Regions from separate parts of the Microbacterium sp. MRS-1 genome, predicted to be linked through region 1. Evidence: predicted binding sites of a transcription regulator. Region 1 holds the regulator's gene; each other region holds the start of a gene.
What was found. The regulator HrcA, encoded in region 1, represses chaperone genes, less so after heat shock. The targets are predictions, from matches to a motif close to TTNGCACTCGNNNNNNNCGAGTGCNAA.
Positions count from the first base shown of each region.

Region 2: the regulator HrcA is predicted to act here: its motif matches at 1,036-1,062, upstream of groL (chaperonin GroEL).
Region 3: the regulator HrcA is predicted to act here: its motif matches at 1,193-1,219, upstream of groES (co-chaperone GroES).
Region 4: the regulator HrcA is predicted to act here: its motif matches at 654-680, upstream of AS96_RS08390 (Hsp20/alpha crystallin family protein).

Region 1 covers NZ_JAUF01000008.1:11,422-13,620, reverse strand. Annotated here, with positions in the region: gene dnaJ (molecular chaperone DnaJ) at 1-741, opposite strand, end outside; gene hrcA (heat-inducible transcriptional repressor HrcA) at 794-1,831, opposite strand; gene hemW (radical SAM family heme chaperone HemW) at 1,890-2,199, opposite strand, start outside.
Region 2 covers NZ_JAUF01000018.1:144,482-146,680, reverse strand. Annotated here, with positions in the region: gene groL (chaperonin GroEL) at 1-999, opposite strand, end outside; gene AS96_RS05260 (cold-shock protein) at 1,133-1,336, opposite strand; gene AS96_RS05255 (LytR C-terminal domain-containing protein) at 1,486-2,058, opposite strand; gene AS96_RS05250 (DUF3263 domain-containing protein) at 2,068-2,199, opposite strand, start outside.
Region 3 covers NZ_JAUF01000001.1:7,931-10,129, forward strand. Annotated here, with positions in the region: gene rarD (EamA family transporter RarD) at 1-667, opposite strand, end outside; gene groES (co-chaperone GroES) at 809-1,105, opposite strand; gene AS96_RS00045 (class I SAM-dependent methyltransferase) at 1,327-2,199, shown strand, end outside.
Region 4 covers NZ_JAUF01000037.1:48,872-51,070, forward strand. Annotated here, with positions in the region: gene AS96_RS08385 (hypothetical protein) at 1-455, opposite strand, end outside; gene AS96_RS08390 (Hsp20/alpha crystallin family protein) at 753-1,208, shown strand; gene AS96_RS08395 (DUF2804 domain-containing protein) at 1,327-2,199, shown strand, end outside.

The DNA of each region.
Region 1 (2,199 bases):
GACGGTGACCTCCAGGTAGAGGTCGCCGTTCGGACCGCCCGCCGGGCCGACCTCGCCCGAGCCGGGCAGCTGGAGGCGCAGGCCCGTCTCCACGCCGCCGGGGATGTCGACCGACACTGTCCGCCGTGCGCGCACGCGGCCCTGTCCCTGGCACGTCGCGCAGGGGTACGGGATGGTCGTGCCGTAGCCCTGGCACGTGGTGCAGGGCTGCGAGGTCATGACGTTGCCGAGAAGACTGCGCACGTTGCGCTGCACCTGACCCGAACCGTGGCAGATGTCGCACGTCGCCGGCTGGGTGCCCGGCTGGCAGCACGATCCCTCGCAGGTTTCGCACAGCACCGCGGTGTCGACGTCGATGTCACGGTGGGTGCCGAAGACGACATCGCCGAGATCCAGCGTCACCCGCACCAGCGCATCCTGGCCGCGCTCACGTCGCGATCGCGGTCGGCCGGCGCGTGCTCCCCCGCCGCCGAAGAACGTTTCGAAGATGTCGCCGAATCCGCCGAAGCCTGCGCCGCTTCCGCCGAAGGGAGAGCTGTCGCCGCCCATGTCGTAGCGCTGGCGCTGCTCCGGGTCGCTGAGGACGTCGTACGCGTGGGTCACGAGCTTGAAGCGCTCGGACGCGTCCGCTCCCGGGTTGACATCGGGGTGCAGTTCGCGCGCGAGACGCCGATACGCCTTCTTGATCTCGTCGGGGCTCGCATCGCGGGATACGCCCAGGACTTCGTAGTGGTCGGCCACAATCGCCTTTCCTGCCCTTGCGGGCGCGGGTCGGTGTTCGGGAGCGGATCGCTCAGCGGGACGTGTCGTCCTCGTCGAGCAGTCGGCTCAGATAGTGCGCGACGGCGCGGACCGCCGCGAGGTTGGTGGGGTAGTCCATGCGGGTGGGGCCGAGGAGGCCGACGCGCGCGTGTGCACCCGTCGCGTCGTACTCGCTCGTCAGGACGGAGACCTCCGTGAGCCCGAAGGGCTCGTTCTCCCGGCCGATGCTCACCGCGAGTCCCTGCTCGTCGGCGACCATCTCGCCCATCAGACGCAGCAGGGTGACCTGCTCCTCGATGGCCTCCAGCAGCGGATAGATGCTCCCGCGGAAGTCGCTCTCGCGCCGCGCGAGCGTCGCGCTTCCGGCCATCACGAGCCGGTCCTGGCGGAAGTCCTCCAGCTCCTCGCCGACGATGCGCGCGACGGTGCGCAGCGCGGCGTCGATGCGGGTGCCGTCGGGGGCCGACGCCGAGAGTTCGACGATCGCGGCCGCAGCCTCTGCGACGGGCTTGCCCGTGACCAGCCGCGAGATCGCCGTCTTGAGCTGCTGGGCGGCCTCTTCGGTGAGTTCCTCGGCGAGGAAGGCCACGCGCTGGGAGACCCGGCCGGTGTCGGTGACGACGATGACGACGACGCGTGCTCCGCCCAGGTGCACGAACTCGACGTGCGTGACGTTCGCGCGCGCGAACGACGGATACTGCACGATGGCGACCTGTCCGGTGAGCTGCGTGAGGGCGCGCACGGTGCGCATCAGGAGCTCGTCGAGATCGCCCGGATCGCTGAGGAACGACGAGATCGCCGAGCGCTGCGCGGTGGACAACGGCCGCAGGTCGGCGAGATGGTCGACGAACACGCGGTAGCCCTTGTCGGTGGGTACGCGTCCGGAGGACGTGTGCGGCGCGGCGATGAGCTCCTCGTCCTCCAGGAGCGCCATATCGTTGCGGATGGTCGCCGCGGACACGCCGAACTGGTGACGTTCGACGATCGCCTTGCTGCCGACGGGCTCATGGGTGTCGACGTAGTCCTGCACGATCGCGCGGAGGACCTGCAGGCCGCGTTCCGAGACCATCGCTCCTCCTTGTTGGCACTCAGGGTCGTCGAGTGCCAATATTACCGCGATCGGATGGTCAGGCGGTGAGGGCGCGCACCACGGCATCCGCCAGAAGCCGTCCGCGGCGGGTGAGGACGACGCGGCCGCGCACGGCGGACGGTCCGTCGATGAGCCCGTCGGCGATGAGCGCGGCGATCGCGTGACGACCCTCTCCGGTCAGCTCGGACACCGCGATGCCCTCGGCGATCCGCGACCGCAGGAGCACGTCCTCGAGTCGCCGCGCAGCGGCATCCGGGCGCTCGCGAGCAGCCGCAGGAGAGGTGCCGGCGGCGAGGCGCTGTGCGTATGCCGCGGGGTGCTTGACGTTCCACCATCGCAGCCCGTCG
Region 2 (2,199 bases), on a different contig from region 1:
ACCCTCGACGATCGTGGTCTCGTCCTTGGTGACGATGACCTTGCGCGCCTTGCCGAGCAGGTCGGTGGTGGCGTTCTCGAGCTTGAGACCGACCTCCTCCGTGATGACCTGGCCGCCGGTGAGGATGGCGATGTCCTGGAGCTGCGCCTTGCGACGGTCACCGAAGCCGGGAGCCTTGACGGCGACCGACTTGAAGATGCCGCGGATCTTGTTGAGAACGAGGGTCGCGAGAGCCTCACCCTCGACGTCCTCGGCGATGATGACGAGCTCCTTGCCCTCCTGGATCACCTTGTCGACGATCGGCAGCAGGTCCTTGATGTTGGAGATCTTCTGGTTCGCGATGAGGATGTACGGGTCCTCGAAGACAGCCTCCTGGCGCTCCGGGTCCGTGACGAAGTAGGGGTTGATGTAGCCCTTGTCGAAGCGCATGCCCTCGGTGAGCTCGAGCTCGGTGCCGAACGTGTTCGACTCCTCGACCGTGACGACGCCCTCCTTGCCGACCTTGTCGATCGCCTCGGCGATCAGCGCGCCGATCTCGGGGTCGGCGGCGGAGATGGATGCCGTGGCGGCGATCTCCTCCTTGGTCTCGACCTCCTTCGCGGAGGCGAGCAGCTCGTCGGAGAGCGCCTTGACGGCCTTCTCGATGCCCTTCTTCAGGGAGATGGGGTCTGCGCCGGCCGCGACGTTGCGCAGCCCTTCGCGCACGAGAGCCTGGGCGAGGACGGTAGCCGTCGTGGTGCCGTCACCGGCGACGTCGTCCGTCTTCTTGGCGACCTCCTTGACGAGCTCCGCGCCGATCTTCTCGTACGGGTCGTCGAGCTCGATCTCCTTGGCGATCGAGACACCGTCGTTCGTGATCGTGGGGGCGCCCCACTTCTTCTCGAGCACGACGTTGCGACCGCGCGGGCCCAGGGTCACCTTGACGGCGTCGGCCAGGATGTTCAGGCCACGCTCGAGGCCACGGCGGGCCTCCTCGTCGAAAGCGATGATCTTTGCCATAAGTGTGTCGTCCCTCCCGGACGTGAGGATGAGTCTTTAGCACTCGCGATGATTGAGTGCTAACTCATTCTGGCACTCTGGCATGACGAGTGCAAGCCGCGCCGAGCGGGCGCGACGGGAGGGCCGAACGACGTCAGGCGACGACGCGGACCGACTCGGCCTGCGGGCCCTTCTGACCGGCGCCGACGGTGAACTCGACCGTCTGCCCCTCCTCCAGGACGCGGAATCCCGACATGTCGATGTTGGAGTAGTGGACGAACACGTCCTGGCCGTCGGTCACGGTGATGAAGCCGAAACCCTTCTCGGCGTTGAACCACTTGACGGTACCTTGGGCCATGCGAATCTCCTGATGCTGCGGTGGGACGTCGCAATGCTAACCAGCGTGAGAGCGGCGAAATCGCCGTTCCGGCAAGTGTTGACACAGGCGCATCGAACTGTTCACACGCGCGAAACACGCTCCCCGCTGATACCCGCAGGGCGGGGTGGTCAGCCGGCCGGAGTGGCCCCGGCATCCGTGCGATCGGCACCGATCACGACCACGAGGAGCTTGGCGCCGTCGCCGCTCGCGAGGCCCTTGTACGCATCGCTGAGTGTCACGACCGCCCCGCCGATCACCTGTGCGAGCCCCCGCGCCGCACCTTCTTCGGCGGGGTCGGAGTAGAAGACCGTCGTGGTCGGGAAGTCCTTGGAGCTGGCGTCGCCGGCCGTGACGCTGTCGGGCGACCAGCCGGCCCCGACGATGGTCTGCGCGAGGGAGCCGGCCAGACCCGACTGTGTCGTCGCGTTGAGAACGGTGACCGGGTACGACGTGTCGACGACCGGCTCGGCGGTCGAGATGGTCGTCGGCGTGGCGCTCGGGGTGGGAAAGAGGGTGACGCGCCCGGTGGCGATCAGCGTGCCGAAGATGCCCAGCGCGACCAGCACGACGATCGCGATGACCGACCACAGCACCACGATTCCTCCCCGCAGGCGCGGATTCTCGGCGCGATGCGCACCGATGCGTCCCCCCTCGAGGGCGAGATCATCGAAGCGGTCCTTCTGCGGGGGCTTACTCGGCACCCCAGAATGCTACCGGCCTGTTCCGGTGCGGACGGCGGGAACGGCCGCGCGTCCCGCACGCTCGCTTGCGCGCGCATCGCGGAGCCGACGGAGGCGGTGCACCAGCATGGCGTCGTGCGCCGCGGCATCCGGTTGGTCGAT
Region 3 (2,199 bases), on a different contig from region 1:
TGACCAGCACGGTGTGCCCGACGCCCTGGGTGCCGAAGACGAGGCCGGTGGTGGCGGCGACCACGACGAGTTGGATCAGGGCGATGGGGGCCAGCCACAGCGATTCGAGAGTGAGGCCGCTGATGGCATCGACCCGAGGACCGATCTGCTTCTTCACGAGTCCGTAGGTGCCGAAGCTCGCCGCCAGGGTCAGTGCGATCCAGGGGAAGGATCCGTAGGCCACGATGATGACGACCACGGCCAGGCCCGCGAAGCCGATCGCGATCCACTGTGCCAGCCGGAGGCGCTCCTTCAGCACGATCACACCCAGCAGCACGGTCACGATCGGGTTGATGAAGTAGCCGAGGCTGCCCTCGATGACGTGACCGGTCAGGATGCCGATGAGGAACACCTGCCAGTTCACGTAGATCAGCAGGCCCGCGACGATCGTCCAGAACACGAGCCGCCGATCGCGCAGGATCGCGAAGAGCTTGCCCCACGTGCGGGTGACGGTGAGCAGGACCGCGCAGAAGGCGAGGGAGAAGAGGATGCGCCAGCCGACGATCTCCCACGGCCCGATGGGCGCCAGCAGCAGGAAGTAGAGGGGCATGAAGCCCCAGAGGAAGTACGCCGCGAAGGCGTAGATCCCCCCGCGCCGTTCGTCGCGGGCGGACTCGGCGGGTGTCATGAGACAAAGCCTACGACGGTCGTGACATGCGCGGGGCGACGGATGCCGCGGCATTCTGCCGTTGGTCGTCGTTCCTCCGCCAATCCGCGTTAACGACGATGGCCCCCGGGATATCCCGGGGGCCATCGTCGAATGCGATCGTCAGCGGACGACGACCGCCAGAACGTCGCGGGCCGACAGGACGAGGAACTCGTCGCCGCCGAACTTCACCTCGGTGCCGCCGTACTTGCTGTAGATGACGCGGTCGCCGACGGCGACGTCGAGCGGCACACGGTTGCCGTTGTCGTCGATGCGGCCGGGGCCCACGGCGACGACCTCGCCCTCCTGGGGCTTCTCCTTGGCGGTGTCAGGGATGACGAGGCCACTGGACGTGACCTGCTCAGCCTCGACCTGCTTGATGACGATGCGGTCCTCGAGCGGCTTGATGGAAACCGACACGGTCTACCTCTTTCTTGCTGGGCGTGATGCTTCAAGACTCGTTAGCACCCACAGGGGTGGAGTGCTAACAGCAAGTCTAGAGCGCGGCTGGCACTCGTGCAACGCGAGTGCCAGCTCTACCTCGGGCGAGGGGATGCGACCGTGACGATTCTGCGGCAGACGTCGGCGTCGCGCTGGACGAAGGTGAGCGGGTGCTGACCCGCCCCGCATAGGCTGGCCGGATGGAACGCGCCGAGCTCACCGCCCTGCTCACCTCCGAGGGGCTGCGGCTGGTCGATGAGCTCGGCGCGATCGACTCCTCCGATGAGGTGGCGCGCACCGTGTCGCGGTTGCGGGCGCAGGGCCTGTCACCCGAACTCGTTTCCGCCGCCGTCGGACAGGCGCGGCTGCGGACGCGCGCGCGGGCGAAGTTCGGCGCGTTCGCCGACCGGATGCTGTTCACGCGCGCGGGCCTCGAACAGGCCACGCGCCTGTCGGTGGGCGCGCGCCACGCGGGCCGGTTCCGCGACGCCGGCGTGCACCGCGTCGCCGACCTCGGCTGCGGCATCGGCGGCGATGCGCTCGCCTTCGCCGGGATCGGCCTCGACGTGCTGGCCGTCGACGCCGACGAGACCACGGCCGCCCTGGCCGCGTACAACCTCGCCGCGTTCGGCGACACCGCGACGGTGCGCCATGCCCGTGCCGAGGACGTCGCACTCGACGGCGTCGAGGCGGTGTGGCTCGATCCGGCGCGTCGCACGGCCGGCCACACCGAGACCGCGCGGGTCGCCGCCGGCGACTGGTCGCCGTCGCTGGAATGGGTCTTCGCTCTGGCGGAGCGGATGCCCGCGGGCATCAAGCTCGGACCGGCGTTCGACCGGGCGCGGATCCCCGAGACTGCGGAGGCGCAGTGGATCAGCGTCGACGGGTCGACCATCGAGCTCGTCGTCTGGACCGGAAAGCTCGCCCGCGCCGGTGTCCGCCGCTCGGCGCTCGTCGTCCGCTCCGACCGTGCGGCCGAACTGACGGCGTCCTCCGACGCCGAGGATGCCGAGGTCCGACCCTTGGGCGCTTTCGTCCACGAGCCGGAGGGCGCCGTCATCCGCGCACGCCTG
Region 4 (2,199 bases), on a different contig from region 1:
CAGGCGGAGGCGGGCGTCGCGACCGGAAGGCCCGCCCGGACGGTGGTGTGAACGAGCATCGGGCTGATCTGCACGGCGGTGATGCCCGTCCGCCGGAGCGCACGGTGTGGCGCGGGAACGGCGACGTCGAGGTCGGCGGATGCCGCGGCATCCGCGTCGGGGAAGGGGAGCCCGTGGATCGCGAGCGCCGTCGTCCCGGTGTAGAACGCAGGGGGCGGCAGCACGAGTGCGTGGGCGCGGACGCGACCCAGGATGTTGCGCCGGGCGATCTCGTCCGGCGTGTCCTCGCCGTGCGGTGCGTCGCCGTCCGTGTCGCGCCGGACGTGGACTCCGCGGAACGGTGCGTCGAGGTCGCGAGCCGAGAGGCGCCCGCGAGTGACGCCGGCCGTCGACGCGTCGGCGGCGGTGAACACCTGCGGCAATGTCGGCGGAAGTGGTCGGGGTGAGCGCGGCATGCGCTCATGATGGGCCCATCTCCTGATGCCGTGGCCACCGTCCGCGGGTTCGTGGAGAACTTGCGCTGTTACCGAACGTGGGGAGGAAGGGTTCCGTGTGCTGAAGGGGCGGTGGTGCCGGAAACAGCAGTGCGGCTTCCGGCGCGAGGGCCAGGTGAGCGCCGCGCGCGGGTGCGCGCGTTCGCCGTGCGTGAACTCTTGGCACTCTCCTGGGTCGAGTGCTAATCTGAAGTTAGTTGAGTCGATGAGGCTCAACTTTGACAGACCATCACAGTGACACACGACAAGGAGAGAACAATGGCCACGTATGACCCGTTCCGTGACCTCGACCGCATCGCGTCGGGCCTCTTCGACACGCGCCGGGGACCCCGCCGGATGCCGATGGACCTCTACCGCGACGGCGACCGCTACGTCCTGAGCGCCGACCTTCCGGGCATCGACCCGGGCTCGGTCGACATCGATGTGGACGGCCAGCTGCTGACCATCCGCGCCGAGCGCACCCTCAGCGAGGGCGACGGGGTGAAGTGGATCACGCGCGAGCGTGAGACCGCGAGCTTCCTGCGCCAGCTGAACCTCGGTCAGGGAATCGACACCGATGGCATCGCCGCCACCTACAGCAACGGCGTGCTGACGGTCACGATCCCGGTGAGCGAGAAGGCGAAGCCGCGCAAGGTCCAGGTCGTCGCCGATGGCGCGGCGCCGACGATCCAGGCGCACGAATCCGCGCAGGAGCCGCAGCCGGTCGAGCAGTAATCCCGCACCGCGCGCAGCCGCCCCGTGTCCGCGAGGACCGGGGCGGTTCGTGCGCGCACGCTAGTGTCGAAGCACCCCGCCGGAAGCACCAGCACTCGGAACGTCAGCAAGGATGCCGATGACCGCACCCCCCGTCGCGCGCGAGCGCGAGATCACCGAACCCGTCTCCCTCACCGGCCGCGACGGCCGCCTCAACCCTGCGGCGATCGGCTTCGCCCGCTCGCCGCTCATCGACACCCGTGGCATCGGGCGCGGACGTTTCGTCCGCTCGTGGGGGCGCAACAAGCGCTGGGAGTACTGGAACGTCATGACGCCCACGCACATCGTCTCGCTCACGGTGTCGTCGCTGGACTATGCGGCCGTGCACGAAGCGTGGATCCACGATCGCGCCACGACGCGTTCGTGGGGTCGCAGCGTGACGGTGCTGCCGTCGCGCGAGGTATCCCTTCCCGCGTCGCTCGGCACGGGCATCGCCATCGCGCGACACGCAGATCTCGCCGCGACGATCACTCCCGCCGAGCGGGGAACGCTCTGGCGCCTGCACGCGGAGATCGCGGACGCGTCCTTCGACATCACGGTGCGCCGCCCGCCCGGACACGAGCTACTGGCGGTCGTGGTGCCGTGGTCGTCGCGGCGGTTCCAGTACACCGTGAAGGACGTCGCGCTCCCGGCATCCGGAGTGCTGACGCTCGACGGCGTCGACTACGAGGTGCCGGCGGGATCGTGGGCGGTGCTGGATCACGGGCGAGGACGCTGGCGCTACGTCGTGTCGTGGAACTGGGGCGCCGGGTCGGGAACCCTCGCAGACGGACGCAGCCTCGGCATCCAGGTCGGAGGGCGATGGACCGACGGGACGGGGTCGACGGAGAACGCCGTCGTGCTCGACGGCACGCTGCACAAGATCTCCGAGCCCGTCGCCTGGGACTACGACCTCGCCGCGCCGCTGCGGCCGTGGCGGGTGCATGGGGGAGGGCTGGATGCCGTGTTCACG